One region of the Streptococcus sp. Marseille-Q7087 genome, then DNA from elsewhere that is predicted to be linked to it. Evidence: predicted binding sites of a transcription regulator. Region 1 holds the regulator's gene; the other holds the start of a gene.
The links. The regulator CtsR, encoded in region 1, represses protease genes until heat stress. The targets are predictions, from matches to a motif close to TTGGTCAAAAAAGGTCAAANA.
Positions count from the first base shown of each region.

Region 2: the regulator CtsR is predicted to act here: its motif matches at 7,100-7,120, upstream of clpP (ATP-dependent Clp protease proteolytic subunit ClpP).

Region 1 is NZ_CBCOPJ010000001.1:136,553-146,300, reverse strand. It holds gene ACWPVF_RS00815 (hypothetical protein) at 1-163, shown strand, start outside; gene ACWPVF_RS00810 (NUDIX domain-containing protein) at 213-986, opposite strand; gene ACWPVF_RS00805 (ATP-dependent Clp protease ATP-binding subunit) at 1,061-3,493, opposite strand; gene ACWPVF_RS00800 (CtsR family transcriptional regulator) at 3,500-3,958, opposite strand; gene ACWPVF_RS00795 (DUF7675 family protein) at 4,299-4,592, opposite strand; gene ACWPVF_RS00790 (ABC transporter ATP-binding protein) at 4,957-5,685, opposite strand; gene ACWPVF_RS00785 (ABC transporter substrate-binding protein) at 5,685-6,692, opposite strand; gene ACWPVF_RS00780 (ABC transporter permease) at 6,731-7,489, opposite strand; gene ACWPVF_RS00775 (thiamine-binding protein) at 7,452-7,742, opposite strand; gene cls (cardiolipin synthase) at 7,999-9,531, opposite strand; gene ACWPVF_RS00765 (3-oxoacyl-[acyl-carrier-protein] synthase III C-terminal domain-containing protein) at 9,703-9,748, opposite strand, start outside.
Region 2 is NZ_CBCOPJ010000001.1:539,021-548,768, forward strand. It holds gene manA (mannose-6-phosphate isomerase, class I) at 1-633, shown strand, start outside; partial or broken gene ACWPVF_RS02750 (sodium-dependent transporter) at 676-2,070, opposite strand; gene ACWPVF_RS02755 (MerR family transcriptional regulator) at 2,268-3,008, shown strand; gene ACWPVF_RS02760 (NAD(P)/FAD-dependent oxidoreductase) at 3,050-4,225, opposite strand; gene ACWPVF_RS02765 (DegV family protein) at 4,282-5,127, opposite strand; gene ACWPVF_RS02770 (TetR/AcrR family transcriptional regulator) at 5,252-5,809, shown strand; gene ACWPVF_RS02775 (deoxycytidylate deaminase) at 5,828-6,295, shown strand; gene upp (uracil phosphoribosyltransferase) at 6,384-7,013, shown strand; gene clpP (ATP-dependent Clp protease proteolytic subunit ClpP) at 7,174-7,764, shown strand; gene ACWPVF_RS02790 (YlbG family protein) at 7,840-8,109, shown strand; gene ACWPVF_RS02795 (ABC transporter substrate-binding protein) at 8,198-9,358, shown strand; gene ACWPVF_RS02800 (branched-chain amino acid ABC transporter permease) at 9,475-9,748, shown strand, end outside.

The DNA of each region.
Region 1 (9,748 bases):
AAGTCGCTATGCCCAGACTACATTTGATTTATTTTATTTAACCACAATCTTCATGATTGTATATATGTCTCTACTATACTTACACGAACATTATTTAAAATACAAATACAAAGATTTCTTCATTCGAACCATGAGTAATTCTAAAAAAGATGAACATTCTTAAACAAAAAATAACAACAAAAAGAGGTTGGGATTTTGTCCCGACCTCTTTTTTATTTTAATCGATAAATAGTGATGACTTCCTTCTGAGGAATCCGTTTAAAACCAACTTCCTCTAAGCTGTCTCCATATTTCTCTAAGAAACTCTCACTCGTATCTGATTTCCCTGGGCATAGAGTCTCAATGAGAGCTAGGCCGTCATCCACTGTGAACTCATCCTCTAGTAGATAAAGGAAACGAGGGTCATAGTCGATAGCTTTTTGAATCTTCTGGATGGATGTTTGAATAATGGATAAGTGGTCAAATGCAAAGTCCTTCTCTTCCAGTTCTTTTCCATCCAAATAACACTTACCTGTGTGAAAATCAACATCTACAAGAACGATTTCTTTTGCGTCGTCTCCTGCCTGGACCAAGTCAATCGCTCGGTTCGGTAGGTAAACCAAGTGGGCAATGGTAACCGTCCAACCTCTGGGATCACGAGCAGGAGTCGATACTGTTACTAACTGTTCAATCTTTTCTAAGGGAAGTTCAAGATTGATTTCTTCTTTCACTTCACGCTGACAAGCATGGGCAGCATCTTCCCCCTTATCCATAAATCCGCCAACTAGCGCTAAACAATTTTGGAAAGGATGTGCCTTCCGACGAATCAGAAAGAGTTTCATTTTCCCTTCTACAAAGCAATAGGCTACCATATCCACAGTCACACTTGGCTTTTCATACTGAGGGAGTTCTTGCTGGTGATACCACTCAAGAAACTCCTCCTGGCTTGCATGAACTTCAAAATACTCTTTTTCTGTCATCCCGGTTGGAATAGTTTGATTCATCATCTTCTACTTCCTTTCTGCATTGATGGCAATGAAGGGTTTCTATCTACCTGAACTAAAGTATCCTAGTTTTTGTTTTATGCAATCTCAAATTTTAATTGACCAGCTTTGACACCAATCTTCAGGGTCTTGCCAGCTTCCAATTCTCCTTTAAGAAGAAGCTCTGCTAGTTTGTCTTCTACTTCAGTTTGTAGGGTTCTACGAAGCGGTCGAGCTCCCATCTCTGGATCATATCCCTTCTGAGCTAGAAGTTTAAGAGCAGATGCTTGAAGTATCAAGTCTATCCCTTTTTCTTCCAAACTTGCAATCAATGGTTTGACCATAATCTTAACCACGTCCTGCATATCTTGACTTGACAAGCTATGGAAGACTACCTTCTCATCAATACGGTTGATAAACTCTGGACGATAAGCCTTTTTCAGCTCTTCAAACATCCGTTTTTCCATATTTTCCTGGTCAAAACGAATGTCCTTAGCTCCAAAGCCGACTGTCTTGTCATCACGAAGAGCTGTCGCACCAAGGTTCGACGTCATGATAATAATGGTGTTTGAGAAATCAACCTTGCGACCCTTACTGTCCGTCAAGACACCATCATCCAAAACCTGTAAGAGCACATTAAAGATGTCTGGGTGCGCCTTTTCTACTTCGTCAAAGAGAAGTACTGAGTACGGTTTATTGCGAACCTTCTCGGTCAACTCTCCACCTTCTTCGTAACCTACATAACCTGGAGGAGCTCCGTTGAGACGGCTAGCTGCGAATTTCTCCATATACTCACTCATATCAAAGCGGATAAGGGCAGATTCGTCATCAAAGAGAACTTCTGCCAAGGCCTTGGCCAACTCAGTTTTACCAACACCAGTCGGCCCTAAGAACATAAAGGATCCAATTGGACGTTTGTTATTGCGGATTCCCGATTGATTTCGGCGAATAGCACGACTGATACTAGATACTGCTTGTTCTTGCCCAATCACACGCTTGTGGAGTTCAGCTTCAAGATTGAGATACTTCTTAGCATCCGTTTGTGTCAATTTTTGAACTGGAATACCTGACAAGCGACTCAAAGTTGTCAAAATATCAGATTCTTTTACTACATCTTTGTAAACAGGTGCTTCCTGCTCTTTTGAAATGAGTTGCGCTGCTTGCTTCCATTTGCCATCCATTAATGCCTTGTCAGCTGCTGTTAAACCTGACTCATCTTGTTTAGCGTGTTTCGATTTGTTTTGAACTGTCGCTGCCGCTTCATCCAAAAGGTCAATCGCTGAGTCTGGCAAGTGACGGCTTGTCAAATAGCGATGCGCCATTTTAACAGCTGTTTCGACAGCATCGTCTGTAATTTGGACATGGTGGTGCTTCTCATAAGTTGCTTTTAATCCTTGTAAGATTGCCATACTGTCCGCCACGCTCGGCTCTTCAATCATCACTTTTGCAAAGCGACGAGAAAGGGCTGCGTCTTTTTCGATGTGTTTTTGATACTCTTCCTGAGTAGTCGCTCCGACAGTTCTCAGAGTTCCACGTGCCAAGGCAGGTTTCAGGATATTGGCCGCATCCAAGGTCGAGTCAATCCCACTTCCTGAACCCATAATAGTATGAAGCTCATCGATAAAGAGGATAACCTTACCATCTTCCTCGATATCTTTGATGATATTGTTCATACGTTCTTCAAAGTCACCACGGAATCGAGTCCCTGCAACCACATTCATCAAGTCAAGCTCTAGAATACGCATCTTAGCCATTTCAGCTGGTACATCTCCATTAGCAATTCGCTGTGCAAGGCCAAGTGCCAGTGCTGTTTTACCGACACCCGCATCTCCAACTAAAACTGGATTATTTTTGGTCTTACGACTCAAGATTTGAATCATCCGTGAGATTTCTTGGTCACGACCAATAACTGGTTCCAACTTGCCAGAACGAGCTTGCTCTGTGAGGTCATGAGTGTAATCTTCCAAACCGCCACTTGGAGTTTGAGGCATACCCATCATATTGGCCATCGAATTTTGCTTATCTGCTACTGAGCGATGGCGCTGACGTAGAGCCTTCAAATCTTCCTTTGTCCAACCAGCACGCGCTTCAAGGCTACGACGAAGTCCAGCAATCTTGATTTGGTCCTTCTGGTCTTCATAAGAAAAACCTGCTTTTTCCAAAATGCGAGTAGCTAAAGCATTACCGTCATGCAAGATTGCGTAGAGAAGGTGCTCAGTCCCCAATGCTTTGGCATGTACAACCGAAGCAACATGTTCCGCCTCCAACATCAAGACATTTAAGCGATAGGAAAAAGGGAGTTCCTGATAATCTTCCTTGTGGTTAAAGTTTGCCTCTGTTAATTCAACAGCAACTTCCTCTAAACGATCAATCTCATACGGGAATTCATTCAAAGTTGCTCCAGCAACACTGTAGCTATGATTGGCCATCGCAATCAGCAAATGCCAAGACTCTAGGTAGTCTGCATTAAAGCGACTCGCTACCAGAAAGGCGCTATCTATACATTCTCTTAATGCTTTTGAATATTTCATGTAATTTTATTTTCCTTTTCTATCTACTTCATGCAACAACTGGCGAAGCATATTGGCACGAATATAATTAGCTTCCTCACCTAGAATTCGGTCTGTCCCCATAGCTAATAATAGACTCATCTCTTGGCGTGTCAACAAGTCTTGTTCGACTAAGAGTCTTAAGACGTCTTCAAAGATGACTTGGTTTACCTCATCACCCACTGAATACAACAAATCACGGAGCATATCATGGTGGTTGGAGAATTCAATTCGACCTATGCGAATATAGCCCCCACCACCACGCTTACTCTCAACTAGATATCCTCTACTCTCTGTAAAACGAGTTTTAATCACATAATTAATCTGGCTAGGTACGACTTGAAAGGTATCCGCTAGCTGGCTACGTTGCAATTCGACGATACCAGATTGTTCTAAAATCGCCTTGATATAGGCTTCAATATGGTCTGATGTATTTTTAAATTTCATAGCTTGCTACCTCCTTTTCAAACTTTGACTATCTTTGACTATACTATCATTTAAGACTCTATAAGTCAAACTTTTAGGGCTTAATCCTTGAAAATACTGAGTTTTAAAAATCGCTACCGATAGCAAACTATGCCTTATTCCGTTTTCTATTCTACATTTATGTTATAATAACAAAGTTACACCTAGCTTTCAAATCCTTTGAAAGTATGTTATTTATGATCAAATCTAAGAAATATTTCGTAAAGTCTAGAAAAATAAAACTTCGGTATTATTAATGGTATACCGAAGTTTTTTGTAGCGTGAATTTTTCACAGTTTTTTCTACTATAGTCCATATTCTATCATCGAGAGAAAAAATCTCTCCAGAAAGGATTCTCGCTATCAAAAATTTTAACCTCTTCTTCAGTCATGTTGTGAGGATAGTCGAGAAAAATGTTATAAATTTTTTTCTTATCAAAGCTGAACAGAATCTCTCCTATAACATCTATTTTATCAATCCACCAAACTTTTGAATCTTCACTATCTTTGTAAAAATCACTGTACCCTTCAAGATTAGACTCCGAAGTAATGAGTTCATCTATTTCATCGGATGAGTCTTGTTTGTTGTAGTTATGTAGTTCATTATTTAACATCATTCATGCTCTTTCTATCATCTATTGCAATAATGTGTCCATATTTTTTATTTTAAGATATTTGTAGAAAAACTTCATCCCATATATCTACTAAACTTTTACCATCAAAAACTTTAGCTTCCATAGCTTCATCAATTGTATCAAACTTCTGACCTTCATAATCATAACCAGCTACACAAATGCTAGATAAGAAACAAGCACCTCGGCCATTAACATTAAATTCAAGATCTGTGTCTAAATGTTTTTTAATTTCATCTTTTTCATCATAACACCATAGGTCAATTTTATCACTTTTTATCTATCAGAATTCCCATTTATAGATAAAAAAGAGCTGGCAAAGTAGCAACCTCACCAACTCCCTATTTTTCTAATTATCTAAGCCTAATTCTGCCAAGATTTGACGTTTGTAAGCAATCTTTTGGACTTCCTTGTCCTCGTCTTCAGACCAATCTAGTTTAATTTCTGAAACAATCTGCCCCGGGCGATTTTTCAAGATATAAATCCGATCACTAAGGTTAAGAGCTTCCTCTATACTATGCGTAATAATGAGTGTCGTCAGGCCTAGCTGTTTATGAATATCAAGATACCAGGTATGAAGCTCCATCTTAGTCATCTCATCCAAGGCACTAAAGGCCTCATCTAAAAGAAAGAGCTTGTGCCCAAAAAGGTAAGTGCGGAGTAAGGCCACACGCTGGCGCATCCCTCCACTAAGCTCATGAGGATACTTATCCCTGACGGCTGTCAATTGAAAAGTAGCAAGGATTTCGTCTGCACGGGCAATGGCTTCCGCCTTATCCACCTTTTGAATCAAGAGGGGCAGGATGATATTGCCTAGAACAGTCTTATGTTCCAAAAGTAAATCCTTTTGTAGCATATAGCTCACGCGCCCCTTGGGATTTTCCTCTCCATCAAGAATGATTCTACCAGACTGGACTTCTAAAATCCCAGCAATCAGGTTAAAGAGGGTGGTCTTTCCAACACCACTGGGGCCTAGGATAGAGACCACTTCACCTGAAGTCACTTGCAGGTTAATATCCTCTAAAATCTTTTCATTGTCGTAGGCATAGCTTACGTGTTCTAGTCTAATTTCTGTCATTATTTTACAAATTCGTTGGTAAATCCTTTATCAGTCAAGTCTTCCTTGAGGATTCCATTTTCCTTATCCCATTTGTAGAAGGCATTCCAACGGTCAGCATCAAATTGTCCCCATTTTTCCTTGTCGCTTGCGTATTCTTTTGACAAGTATTTCTGAGATTCGATGACAAAGTCACGTTTATCCTTAAGTTCAGGTGCATTTTTGATGAGGATATCTGCAGCTTCTTCTGGGTGCTCCATGGCATATTGGTAGCCTTTTTTGATGGCTTGGATGACTTTGCGAGCTTCTTCTTTGTTGTCTTTCAGATAATCGTTGTTAGCGATGATAACTGGTGAGTAGTAGTCAAACTCTTTTACGTAGTCTTTCAAATACATAAAGTTTGCATCCACACCTTGAGATTTGGCTAGAATTCCATCCCAACCATAATAAATCCAAGCAGAGTCAAAAACGCCATTGGCAATCGGTGTGATTGAGTTTGAGTCGTTGTTTGGTACTTTTTCGACCTTCTCAAAGTCTCCACCTTGAGATTCTACCAAGGTTTTCAACATAGCAAGCTCAGTCGGATCATTCCAGGTTCCGTATTTCTTACCAACTAAGTCTTTTGGACTGCTAACATTGTCAGACTTACGAGAGATGATTCCTGATGTATTGTGTTCAACTATAGCGGCAACGGCAGTAATACCTGCCCCCTTTTCCAATTTCTTAGCCATGTAGTCTTGGAAGTAGATAGCAAACGGTGCCTTACCATTGATAACTAAATCAGATGAACTTTCTTCTGGCGGCAATTTCAAATCAACATCCACTCCAGCTTCCTTGAAATAGCCTTTTTCTTTGGCTACATAAAGCCCTGTATGGTTGGTATTTGGTGTCCAGTCTAGGATAAAGTCAATTTTTTTAAGTTCTGCTTCTTTGTTATCCTTAGAAGCAGTTCCTTGGCCACAAGCCACCAGCACGATAGCTACAAAAGCTGTTACAATCGTTAAAAACACTTTCCATGTTTTCTTCATTTTTATTTCCTCTTTTCTTTTTCTCAAACGTTATTGTTCTATGAACGTTTCCATTTAATCACATATTTTTCACTGATATCGACCAGCTTCATACCCAGAAGGCTGATAAGCGATACCAGAATAATAATGGCAAACATGGTATCATACTGAAACAGTTTCTTGGACTGAATCATGTAGACACCAAGTCCTTCAAAGCCTCCCAACCACTCAGATACCACTGTTGTGATAAAGGCGTAAGAGACACTGACCCTCAATCCTGCATAAAAGTAGGGCAGGCTGACAGGGATTTTAAAATGCCACAGGATTTGCCAGGGATTTGCACGCATCAGACTAAATAAGGTTAGCATGTCCTTGTCACAATGCCTAAATCCATCTAAAATACTGACAATAATCGGAAAGGTTGTCGTCAAGATAATCAAGACAATCTTGGGCAAGATTCCATAACCTAACCATAAAACCAGGATAGGAGCTATGGCAATGGTCGGTATGGTCTGGACAACCACCATCATTGGGTAAATCAGGTCATTTAACCAGCCCAGACTATCCATAAGGACGGCCATGATACAGGCTATCAAGACACCCAATACCAGACCTAACAAGGCAACCTTTAACGTTGCCCAACTATGGTACCAGAGAAATTCTCTGTCACGAACAAAAGACTGAAGGATTTCAAGTGGTGTCGGCAAGATAAACTTTGGTAAGAGTTTTAACAAACCCGCTACCTGCCAAAGAGATAAGACACCCAAAAATCCTAGCAGACTAATGTGCCGTCTCATTATATTTTTCAAGTTTCTCATCGATGCTTAAAATCTCTCCTACATTTATTTTCACATTGGCAAAAACATTGTCTGCCCCTTGACCTGCCACTTCTAACGCTTCTTTGAGAATGCGCATGAGTTGATCAAAGTCTCCCTCTAAGACCGTTTCAAAGGGTGTCACTACCATAGTCACTCCTTGAGCTTGCAGATAAGCAATGACTTGATCAATAACAGCTATGTGGTCAATCCCTTGTGACAGGGGTAGGACTTGTAAAGCAATGCTTGCTTTCATTAAAACCTCCTTCTAAGTTACAGTTTTTCTTTGAAAAAAGAAAAACCTCTTTCATATATGAAAAAGGTGCATGATTCGGCTAAGTTTCGTTCCCTACGCTGGCATTACCCAGATCAGGTGCGGTCGAAGTTTAACACTTCCTCTCAGACTGTACACAGACTCCCATATATTATATGGACATATGATAACGCAAAAAAAATAAGATGTCAAGGAAACTGCTTGCAGAAAAAAAGAGACGGTAATCCATCTCTTTCAATTAAAGCATTGGTGCAAATAACTGTGTAATTTCTTTAATCATCATTTGATACCATGTTGGATTTATGGTATCTGTGAAGATTTCTTGCGACACTTCAAAAATCTCTTCAAAGTCTTTACGAATAGCTGCAATAGACGGTGTTTCATATAATAAAACCGCATTTTCATAGTGATGAACCAAGCTACGATAGTCTAGATTTATGGTTCCGACAGCTGCAAATCGATCATCGACAATCATTTGCTTACTATGGATAAAACCAGGAGTATACTCAAAGATACGTACACCAGCAGATAAAAGGTCTGGATAAGATCCTCGAGTTACCAACTGGATGAGCTTTTTATCCGGTATATATGGAGTTACAATTCGTACATCCACGCCTCGCATGGCCGCATTTTTTATATCCTCTGTCAAATCATAATCAATAATGAGATAAGGCGTTGTGATATAGACAAAATCTTCCGCTTGATTAATCAAGTTTTGATAGACAATTTTACCCACCTTCATCTGGTAAATCGGTTTCGGTCCACTACCGTATGGGATACAAAGACCACTACCAGACCGTGTCTGATTTTCCAAATGATACTGATCAAAGTCACTGATTTCCCCACGGTTGATGTACCAGTTCATGAGAAATAGTCTGGTAAAGGCTTGAGTCGCCGGACCATCTATCCGAATTCCACTATCTTTCCAGTGTCCAAAACGTTCAATCTGATTGATATATTCATCTGCAAGATTAATTCCACCAGTATAGGAAATCTGTCCATCAATGACCAAGATTTTACGGTGGTCACGGTTGTTATAGGCCACTGTCATACGAGGAATCACCTTATTAAACTTATGAGCATCAATTCCTTTAGACCGCAAATAAACAGTATAATCCCCAGGCAAAGTCACCATACAACCAATATCGTCATAGAGCATCTTGACTTCAACACCCTGAGCAGCTTTTTCTTCGAGAATTTCGAGCATGCTATCCCACATCAAGCCCTCTTCGACAATATAGTATTCAAGAAAAATAAACTTTTCAGCTCTTTTAAGATCCTTCAGCATCTGTTGCCACATTTCCTCGCCACTTGCGAAAAATTGTGAATCTGTCTGGTCATAGACTTCTGCATTACTATCCATATGTAGCAAGGCATTGATAATTCCATAAGCTGATTTATCTGTCTCCTGTAGCTGCAGATGGAGTTGGCGCCCATTATTCTCATGAAATGCAATAGAATTCAATTCCTGGAGTTGTTTCAGTTCTTTTTTTGATAGCCTTCTTTCACCGAACATGAGATAAAGCAGTGGACCAAACACCGGCACAAAGGTCACAATCAACCAAGTCACCTTGCTCTCAGGAGACATGGAGCGATTAACAATCGCTATAACAGTTGCCACGCTAACCAGAAATACAAGGGAAACCCAAACAAGCGGAGCAATCTGACTCATGTAAAGAATAATGCCAAAAATAACAAATAATTCTATCAGAATTATCGCAATACTAAAGCCATACTTGGACATCAATAATCGAAATTTTCTTGTCCCCATATCTCCCTCTCAATTTCTAAGTCTACTCCCTAATTCAACGTCTGAAAATGCTTGTCACCTTCTAGTATACTTAGTTTCATAAAACTTATCAAGCTTTTTCTGTATAGGCCGATAGTTCTACGTTTAAAATTAATTTAAAAAGCAGGCCACTTATAGGTGCCTGCTCTTATTTTACAATTTCAAAGCCAACATATTAACCGTCATACCAGCTGCAGTC
Region 2 (9,748 bases), 400 kb from region 1:
GAACACGAAGGTGAACTTGGAAAGACAGAGTGCTGGTATATTATCGCAGCAGATGAAGGTTCAGAAATTATTTACGGTCACAATGCCAAGTCAAAAGAAGAACTTCGTCAGCAAATCGAAGATAAAAACTGGGATGCCTTGCTCACTAAAGTGCCAGTTAAAGCTGGAGATTTCTTCTATGTGCCAAGTGGTACCATGCACGCCATCGGTTCAGGTATCTTAATCCTTGAAACACAACAATCTAGTGATACAACCTACCGTGTCTATGACTTTGACCGCAAGGATGATAATGGTAACTTGCGTGAGCTTCACCTTGAAAAATCCATCGATGTTTTGAATATCGGTGAGCCTGCTAACAGCCGTCCTGTAACCGTCAAAGCAGACGATTTGCGTTCAACTCTCCTTGTATCCAATGAATTCTTCGCAGTCTACAAGTGGGAAATCACTGGAAAAGTTGACTTTGAAAAAACAGCTGACTATAGCTTGTTTAGTGTCTTGGCTGGTCAAGGGAAACTAACTGTAGACGGTAAGGAATATCCAATTCAAAAAGGTAGCCACTTTATCTTACCAAGTGATGTTGAAGCTTGGACTATAGAAGGGCAAGATTTGGAATTGATTGTTAGTCATCCATAAAAAGAAAGGACTTGAGGAAAAAACTCAAGTCCATTTTTATAGTTACATAAACTGGGCGATAAAGACCACGATGATAATGATTGGGATGATAAAACGAAGAAGGAAGAGCCAGACTTGGAAAAGTCCTTGTTTCCATGGTTTTTCATCAAGATGCAGTTCCTCCATAGCCAATGCTTTTTTGAAGACATATCCTGTAAAGAGAGACAAGCAGAGGGCACCAAAGGGCATGAGGAGATTAGAAACCAAGAAGTCCATGGCATCAAAGAAGGTCTTTCCAAAGATTTGAACGTCTGCCATGACACCGTAGGATAGGGCTGAGGGGATACCAAATACAAAAGTTAAAACACCTAAAATCATACTCCACTTAGCACGTCTACGATTGTCCTGATTGGTGATGTTACCAACGTTAATCTCAAGCATGACGACTGAAGAAGTTATCGTCGCAAAGAGGAAGAGCAAGAGAAAGAGAATATAGAAAATCGTACCAAACGGCATATTGTCAAAGAGTTGTGGTAAGACGATAAAGAGGAGACTAGGTCCACCTTCAGACTGGATATTAAAGGCTGACATAGCAGGGAAAATCGCAAGTCCCGCCATGATCGATACAGAAATGTTCAAGGCTACGATGGAAATTCCTGATTGGACCAGATTGGTCTTCTTGTCCAGGTAGGAAGCGTAGGTCAGCATGGCTGTAACTCCAAGGGATAGAGCAAAGAAAGATTGGCCCAGTGCATAGAGGAGTCCAGCACTTGTCAGTTTTGAAAAGTCCGGTTTGAGGAAGTAAACGACACCATCCATTGCATTTGGCAAGCTGAGAGAACGCCCGATAATAACGACAAAGATAATAAAGAGCAGAGGCATCATGACCTTAGAAGCTCTTTCAATTCCTTTTTGAACGCCGTGTGAAACGATGAAAATATTTAAGAAGATAAAGGCTGCTTGGGCTCCTAGGGCAATAACTGGATTAGAAATGATGGAAGAGAACTGCTGAGCATAATCTCCAATTCCGATGAGGTGGAAAAATCTTCCAATTTCGATACCAAGGTATACCAGAATCCAACCCCCAATAACACTATAAAATGAGAGAAGGATGAAAAGGGCAAAGGCGCCAATCCAACCAATAAAATTGTATTTATGATTGTTTCCAAGCTTACCAAAGGTTTTGATTGCTGATACGCCAGCACTTCGACCAAGGGCAAATTCAGCCAGTAAGAGAGGAAATCCAATCAAAAGTGTCGAGATGAGAAAGACTAGTAAAAATCCTCCACCACCATTGGCAGCAGTCATGTAAGGGAACTTCCAAACAGCTCCAAGACCAATAGCAGAGCCAGCAGACGCAAGAATGAAGCCCAGTTTCGAGCCCCATTGCGATTTTTCAGACATAGTTAAAACTCCAATCTATTTTCTAAAATAAGAAAAGGCTACTTGAGTTGTCAAATAGCCTTCTCTCAATTGCTCTTTAAGAGCCTTTTATTTGATTGATAGACTTGATTATCCTATCATGTTTTCTGAAGCCTGTCAAGAAAGCGATTTTCAAGTTTTCAAAAGTTTCTCAAAAAGTTAAAAATTTTTCGTAAAACCACTTGACTCTGACCTAAGGGGAGGGGTTATACTATCCTTGTAAGGAGAAAATCATGTACCATATCAAAGAAGCTGCGCAGCTTTCAGGTGTCTCTGTAAAGACCCTGCACCATTACGATAAGTTAGGACTCTTGGTTCCTTTAAAGTCGGAAAACGGCTATCGAACCTATAGTCAAGATGATTTGGAACGACTTCAGATCATTCTTTATTACAAATATCTAGGCTTTTCTTTAGAAAAAATAGCAGAGCTGTTAGAAGAAGAAACTTCAGATTTATTGCCCCATCTGATTAGGCAACTGGACTATTTAACTCGAGAAAGGCAACGTCTGGATACCTTGATATCTACCTTGCAAAAAACCATACAAGAACAAAAAGGAGAAATAAAAATGACCATTGAGGAAAAATTCACTGGATTTAGCTATCAAGACAATCAAAAATACCACCAAGAAGCAGTAGAGAAATATGGTCAAGAAGTCATGGATAAGGCTCTCGAACGTCAAACTGGTAGAGAAGATGAGGTTACGGAAACCTTCAACCAAGTCTTTCAAGCCCTGGCTCAAAATCTCAAAGATGGACTACCTCCAACAGCAACCGAAAACCAAGAAGAAGCATCCAAGCTCTTACAAGCCATTCGTACGTATGGGTTTGATTGTTCTATTGAAGTCTTCGGTCATATCGGTAAAGGCTATGTCTATAACCCAGAGTTTAAGGAAAATATTGATAAATTTGGACCTGGAACAGCTCAATACACTTCAGATGTTATTGCCCACTATGTTCGAACTCAGACAAAATAAAAATCGGCGGAGTAATCTCTGCCGATTTCTTACTTTAAAGTTTAATCAAAATGCAAGCTTCCTGCCACCCAGCCGGTACAGAGGGCAGAAGTAATGTTAAAGCCACCAGTGTGGGCATTGATATCTAGCACCTCCCCTGCAAAGTGAAGACCAGGTATCAGCTTACTTTCCAGAGTTTTAGGATTGATTTCCTTGAGACTAACGCCACCTTTAGTTACAAATGACTTGGCAAGGGACATCTTTCCAGTCACAGGAATCTTGAGGGACTTGATAGATTGGAGAAGTTGCTCTCGCTCTTTTTCAGTTAGTTGTTTGACTTTTTCCGGGTATCCTTGCGAGAAGAAATCAGCCAAGCGTTCTGGCAATAAAGATTTCAAGGCATTTTTCAAGAATTTTTCACGATTTTCTTCTAGAAAGTTTACTAAGTCACTTTCAGAAAGTTGCGGCAAGACATCTAAAGAGAGGATTTCACCACCCTTGACAAAGCTTGACATACGTAGAGCAGCAGGACCTGACAAACCAAAGTGGGTAAAAAGTAGGTCATGAGTAATGATATGCTTGCCATAGCTTAGAGTCACATCGTCTAGTGAGATTCCCTGCAAAGCCTTGTGTGGAAAATCTGTCAGCAAAGGACTCTCAGCCGCTTCAAGTTCGGTAATGGTATGTTTAAAGTGACGAGCAATCTCATGGCCAAAACCAGTCGAACCAGTGGAAGGATAGGACTTTCCACCTGTTGTGACAATGAGTTTATCACAAGTGAAAGTCTGGTCTGCTGACTTGAGGACAAACTGGTCGTCTATCTTTTTAACAGAAACAATCTCTGTTTGAGTCATGACTTGTCCGCCCAATTCCGAGATTTTCTTTTCTAAAGCTTCGATAATAGTCCGAGATTTGTCGCTAGCAGGAAAGACACGCCCGTGATCCTCTACCTTTAGTTTGACGCCATTTTTCGTAAAAAAGTTGATAATATCATGGTTATCAAACTGGGAGAAGACGCTGTATAGAAAGCGCCCATTTCCAGGAATGCCGGCTAATAGGTCATCTAGGGTTCCGTTGTTGGTTACATTGCAACGACCACCACCAGTTCCAGCTAATTTTTTTCCGGGTTTCCGATTTTTTTCAATGAGAAGGGTTTTCTGCCCGTAAAAGCTACTGGAAATCGTAGCCATCATACCAGCAGGGCCACCTCCGATGACAATAGTATCAAAATGTTTCATAAGAGTATTGTACCATAAAAAAACAAGAGATGATTAGACATCTCTTGTCAGATTTATTAGTTGATTTCGTATCCCATGAGGAGCCCGCCTTCTTCCGCATAGAAACTGCAGAGTCCAGAAGTTGGGATGATTTTAATGTCAGCTTGTGGGTATTTTTCTCGTAAGAGCTCTGAGAGCTGTTGGCAAAATTTTTCATTGCTGCGGTGAGCCATGACGATACGCCCACCAGCATAGCCAGCTTTGATTAACTCTTCATAGGCAGCCTGAAGGGACTTTTTAGCACCACGAGCTTTTTGGAGGAGTTCCAAGGTTCCAGTTTCGCTTGCTTCACCAACCATACGAATATTGAGGAGCCCGACAACTGTACCGATAAGCTTACTCAATCGACCGTTTTTAACCAGGTTATCCACTTTAGCAAGAACGAACAACAACTTCGTTTTTTCTTGGTAAGTAGTAATCACTTCAACGACTTCTTCAAAAGAAAGTCCTTGTTTGATCAAATCATTGATCTTTTCGACGATTAAGTCAACTTCCCCACCAGCAGACAAACTATCAATAACGTGAATCTGAGTGTCAGGGTGGTCTTCGAGATAAATGTTTTTAGCTAATTGAGCGCTATTGTGGCTACCAGAGAGAGTTCCTGTGATGGTCACTACAAAAATATGTTTGGCACCTTCAAATGCTCGTAAATAATCATCAGGACTAGGGCAAGCTGATTTAGAAGCTTCAGAAGTCGCATACATAGTTTCCATCATTTGATCAATATCCAGATTGGCATCATCGACAAAGACCTGGTCCGCAACTTGAATCGTTAATGGGACACTGACAAATTCAGTATCAAAAGCAGGATTTGCCAGTTGACGATAATCACAACCAGAGTCAGCTATAATCTTCCAAGTCATAGAATTTCTCCATCTTTATCACTTATACATTGACAAAGGTTCTGTCTTTTTTTACAATTATATCATGAAAGCCCTTGAAACAAAAGTAGTACCTCTCTGTTGTCACAAGTAGAAAGAAATTGTTATGTCTGAACGTAAAATATCTGAAAAATCGCTTGAAAATCTTAGAAAATCCAATCAAGAATCTAATTTGCTAACCAGAGAAGCGATTGAAACAGCTCTTTTGCAACTCTTGGAGAAAAAGGAGTTAGCTAAGATTAGCATTTCTGAGCTAGTCAAACGTGCTGGCGTTTCTCGTGCAGCCTTTTATCGAAACTATGATTCAAAAGAAGAGATTTTAGAAAGTGTCTTTAAACGTAGCGTCCATAACATCATGGAGCAACTAAGTCATTACGATGTCAAGACGGATCTCTATCTAGTTTGGGTTCATCTTTTCCGAGAAGCCAAGAAAGAAGCCAAGGTTATTCAGCTTGCCCTGGACTATCACCTGGAAAAAATCTTTGTTCAAGCTATGCAGGAATTTTTGGAAAAATATTATGGAAAATCAAAGGGTGTTAGCAGTTATCTGCATTCTTTTTGGAGTTCTGCTATCGTATCCGTTTTGCTAAAATGGATCAAGGATGGAATGAAGGTTCCTGCTGAGAAAATTGCCGATTTACGCTTGCCATTTTTCAAAAAATAAGTTAAGAGGAGAAAAACTATGACAGAAAAAAGACTGGCTTGGGATGAGTATTTCGCTGCTCAAGCTCTATTGATTGCCAATCGCTCAACCTGTAAACGTGCCAAGGTAGGAGCCGTTTTAGTTAAGGATAACAAGGTTGTTTCAACAGGCTATAATGGCTCTGTATCAGGAACAGAACATTGTATTGACCACGACTGTCTGGTGATTGAGGGCCACTGTGTCCGCACTCTTCATGCAGAGGTAAATGCTATTTTACAAGGGGCAGAGCGTGGCGTTCCAAAAGGCTTTACAGCCTACGTTACTCATTTCCCATGTCTCAACTGTACCAAGCAACTCCTTCAAGTAGGTTGTGAGCGTGTTGTTTATATCAACCAATACCGTATGGATGACTATGCCCAACATCTTTATCGCGAAAAAGGGACAGAGTTAACCCATTTACCACTTGAAACAGTACAAGCAGCTCTCCAAGAGGCTCACCTAATCTAGAAATTATAAAAAATAAATTGTTTAGAAAGCTTTTTAAGCCATTTTTTGATATAATAAGAAGAATAAATTGAAAGAAGGAATTCTTAAAATGGGAAAACTTGAAGTTATTAATCATCCATTGATTCAACACAAATTGTCAATCTTGCGTCGTACTGACACTTCTACAAAAGCTTTTCGTGAGTTAGTTAACGAGATTGCAATGTTGATGGGATATGAAGTACTTCGTGATCTTCCACTTGAAGACGTTGAAATCGAAACACCTATCACAAAAACAGTTCAAAAACAATTGGCTGGTAAAAAATTAGCGATTGTTCCAATCTTGCGTGCAGGTATTGGGATGGTTGATGGATTGTTGAGCTTGGTTCCAGCAGCAAAAGTAGGACATATCGGTATGTATCGTGATGAAGAAACCCTTCAACCAGTGGAATACTTAGTAAAATTACCTGAAGATATCGACCAACGTCAAATCTTTGTGGTTGACCCTATGCTTGCAACTGGTGGTTCAGCAATCTTAGCTGTTGATTCCCTTAAAAAACGTGGGGCTTCAAACATCAAGTTTGTCTGCCTTGTATCTGCTCCTGAAGGGGTTAAAGCTCTCCAAGAAGCTCACCCAGATGTAGAAATCTTTACTGCAGCTTTAGATGAACGTTTGAACGAACATGGTTATATTGTTCCAGGTCTTGGTGACGCAGGAGACCGCTTGTTCGGTACAAAATAAGATTCTAAGCATACACTAAAACTGTTCATTGGTTTTAGTTTCGAAAGGAGGTTGAATTTTTGTGTCTGTCTTTAGAATGGAGCAAAAATTTGACCTTTTTTGACCAAAGATATATAATAATCTTATTAACAAAGAAATTAGAAATCAAAAGGAGAAATGAATGATTCCTGTAGTTATTGAACAAACAAGTCGTGGAGAACGTTCATATGACATTTACTCACGTCTTCTAAAAGATCGTATCATCATGTTGACTGGACCAGTCGAAGACAATATGGCAAACTCAGTCATCGCCCAATTGCTCTTCTTGGATGCCCAAGATAGTACAAAAGATATTTACCTTTATGTAAATACTCCTGGTGGTTCTGTATCAGCTGGTTTGGCAATTGTTGATACTATGAACTTTATCAAGGCAGATGTTCAAACTATCGTCATGGGTATGGCTGCTTCAATGGGTACAATTATTGCTTCAAGTGGAGCAAAAGGTAAACGTTTCATGCTTCCAAATGCAGAGTACATGATTCACCAACCAATGGGTGGTACAGGTGGTGGTACTCAGCAAACAGATATGGCTATCGCTGCTGAACACTTGCTTAAAACTCGTAAGACTTTGGAGCAAATTCTTGCAGATAATTCTGGTAAATCAGTTGAGCAAATCCATGCAGATGCTGAACGTGATTACTGGATGAGTGCTCAAGAAACACTTGAATATGGTTTCATTGATGAAATTATGGCTAATAATTCTTTGAATTAATCTACTAAAGCAAACTCGACTGAGTTTGCTTTTTTTGTTATAATAAGAGGAAGATTACTAGAAGGAAGATGAATTATGTTTCAAAAAGAAAATCGGTCTGGTCTGATTATCTACCTATACTATAATCGTGATGCAAAAAAACTCGCAAATTATGGCGATATTTGTTATCACTCTAAAAAACACCGTTATCTGCAACTTTATGTTCAAACAGAAGAAGTAGAAGACCTGGTAGGTCGTTTAGGTAAAGAGAAATTTATCAAAAAAGTGAGACGATGTCATATCCAAGAATTAGAAACTCCTTTCGTTGGTAACCTCTATAAAAACACCGAAAACGTTATCATTTAAAAAAAGAGATAAAGTTGTTGACAATTTTCTGATAATTCGGTATATTCTTAACATGTAATTTAAATTAAGAAATCAAAAGGAGATAAACATGAAGAAAAAATTCGCATTATCACTTGTAGCTCTTGCAAGTGTAGCTGTTTTAGCAGCCTGTGGAGAAGTGAAGTCAGGAGCTTCAAATACAACTGGTAACCCAATTGATGAAAAAGTTGTAAAAATTGGTTTCAACTTTGAAGAAACTGGAGCTGTAGCGTCTTACGGTTCATCTGAGCAAAAAGGTGCTCAACTTGCGGTTGATGAAATCAACGCAGCAGGTGGTATCGACGGAAAACAAATCGAAGTAGTAGATAAAGATAACAAATCTGAAACTGCTGAAGCTGCTTCTGTTTCAACAAACCTTGTTACTCAATCTAAAGTTGCTGCAATCGTAGGACCTGCGACTTCAGGTGCAACTGCAGCAGCAGTAGCAAATGCTACACAAGCTGGAGTTCCATTGATTTCTCCAAGTGCTACTCAAGATGGTTTGACTAAGGGACAAGATTTCCTTTTCATCGGAACCTTCCAAGATAGCTTCCAAGGGAAAATCATTTCTAACTATGTTTCAAATAAATTGAACGCTAAGAAGGTTGTCTTGTATACAGATAACTCAAGTGACTACGCTAAAGGAATTGCAAAATCATTCCGTGATTCATTTACAGGTGAAATCGTAGCAGATGAAACATTTGTTTCAGGTGATACAGACTTCCAAGCAGCTTTGACAAAAATCAAAGACAAAGACTTTGACGCTATCGTGTTGCCAGGTTACTACACAGAAGCTGGTAAGATTGTAAACCAAGCTCGTGGTATGGGAATTGATAAACCAATCATCGGTGGTGATGGATTTAACGGTGCAGAATTTGTTCAACAAGCAACTGCTGAACGCGCATCAAATATCTACTTCATCTCAGGATTCTCAACTACTGTTGATGTTTCAGATAAAGCAAAAGCCTTCCTTGAAGCTTACCGTGCAAAATACAACGAAGATCCTTCAACATTTGCAGCTCTTGCTTATGACTCAGTTTACCTTGTAGCTAACGCAGCAAAAGGTGCAAAAACTTCAGTTGATCTCAAGAACAACCTTGCTAAAACACAAAACTTCGAAGGTGTTACAGGTCAAACAAGCTTTGATGCAGACCATAACACTGTGAAAACAGCCTTCATGATGACCATGAATAATGGTAAAGTAGAAGCGGCAGAAGTCGTAAAACCTTAATTTTATAGATATCGTAAATGGGGAATGAGCTTTTACTCACTCCCTGTTTCGGTATTTATAAAGGGATTATTTTTTTATATAAATCCTAAGAAAAATAATTAGAAAGAGTGAACCATATGCTTCAACAACTTGTCAATGGTTTGATCCTGGGTAGTGTTTATGCACTACTAGCACTGGGTTATACCATGGTTTATGGAATTATCAAACTCATTAACTTTGCCCACGGTGATATCTACATGATGGGTGCTTTTATGGGTTATTTCTTGATTAATTCCCTACAATTAAATTTCTTTTTAGCCTTAATTTTGTCCATGATTGGTTCAGCCATTCTCGGTGTTATCATTGAGTTTCTAGCTTATCGCCCACTGCGTCATTCAACTCGTATCTCTG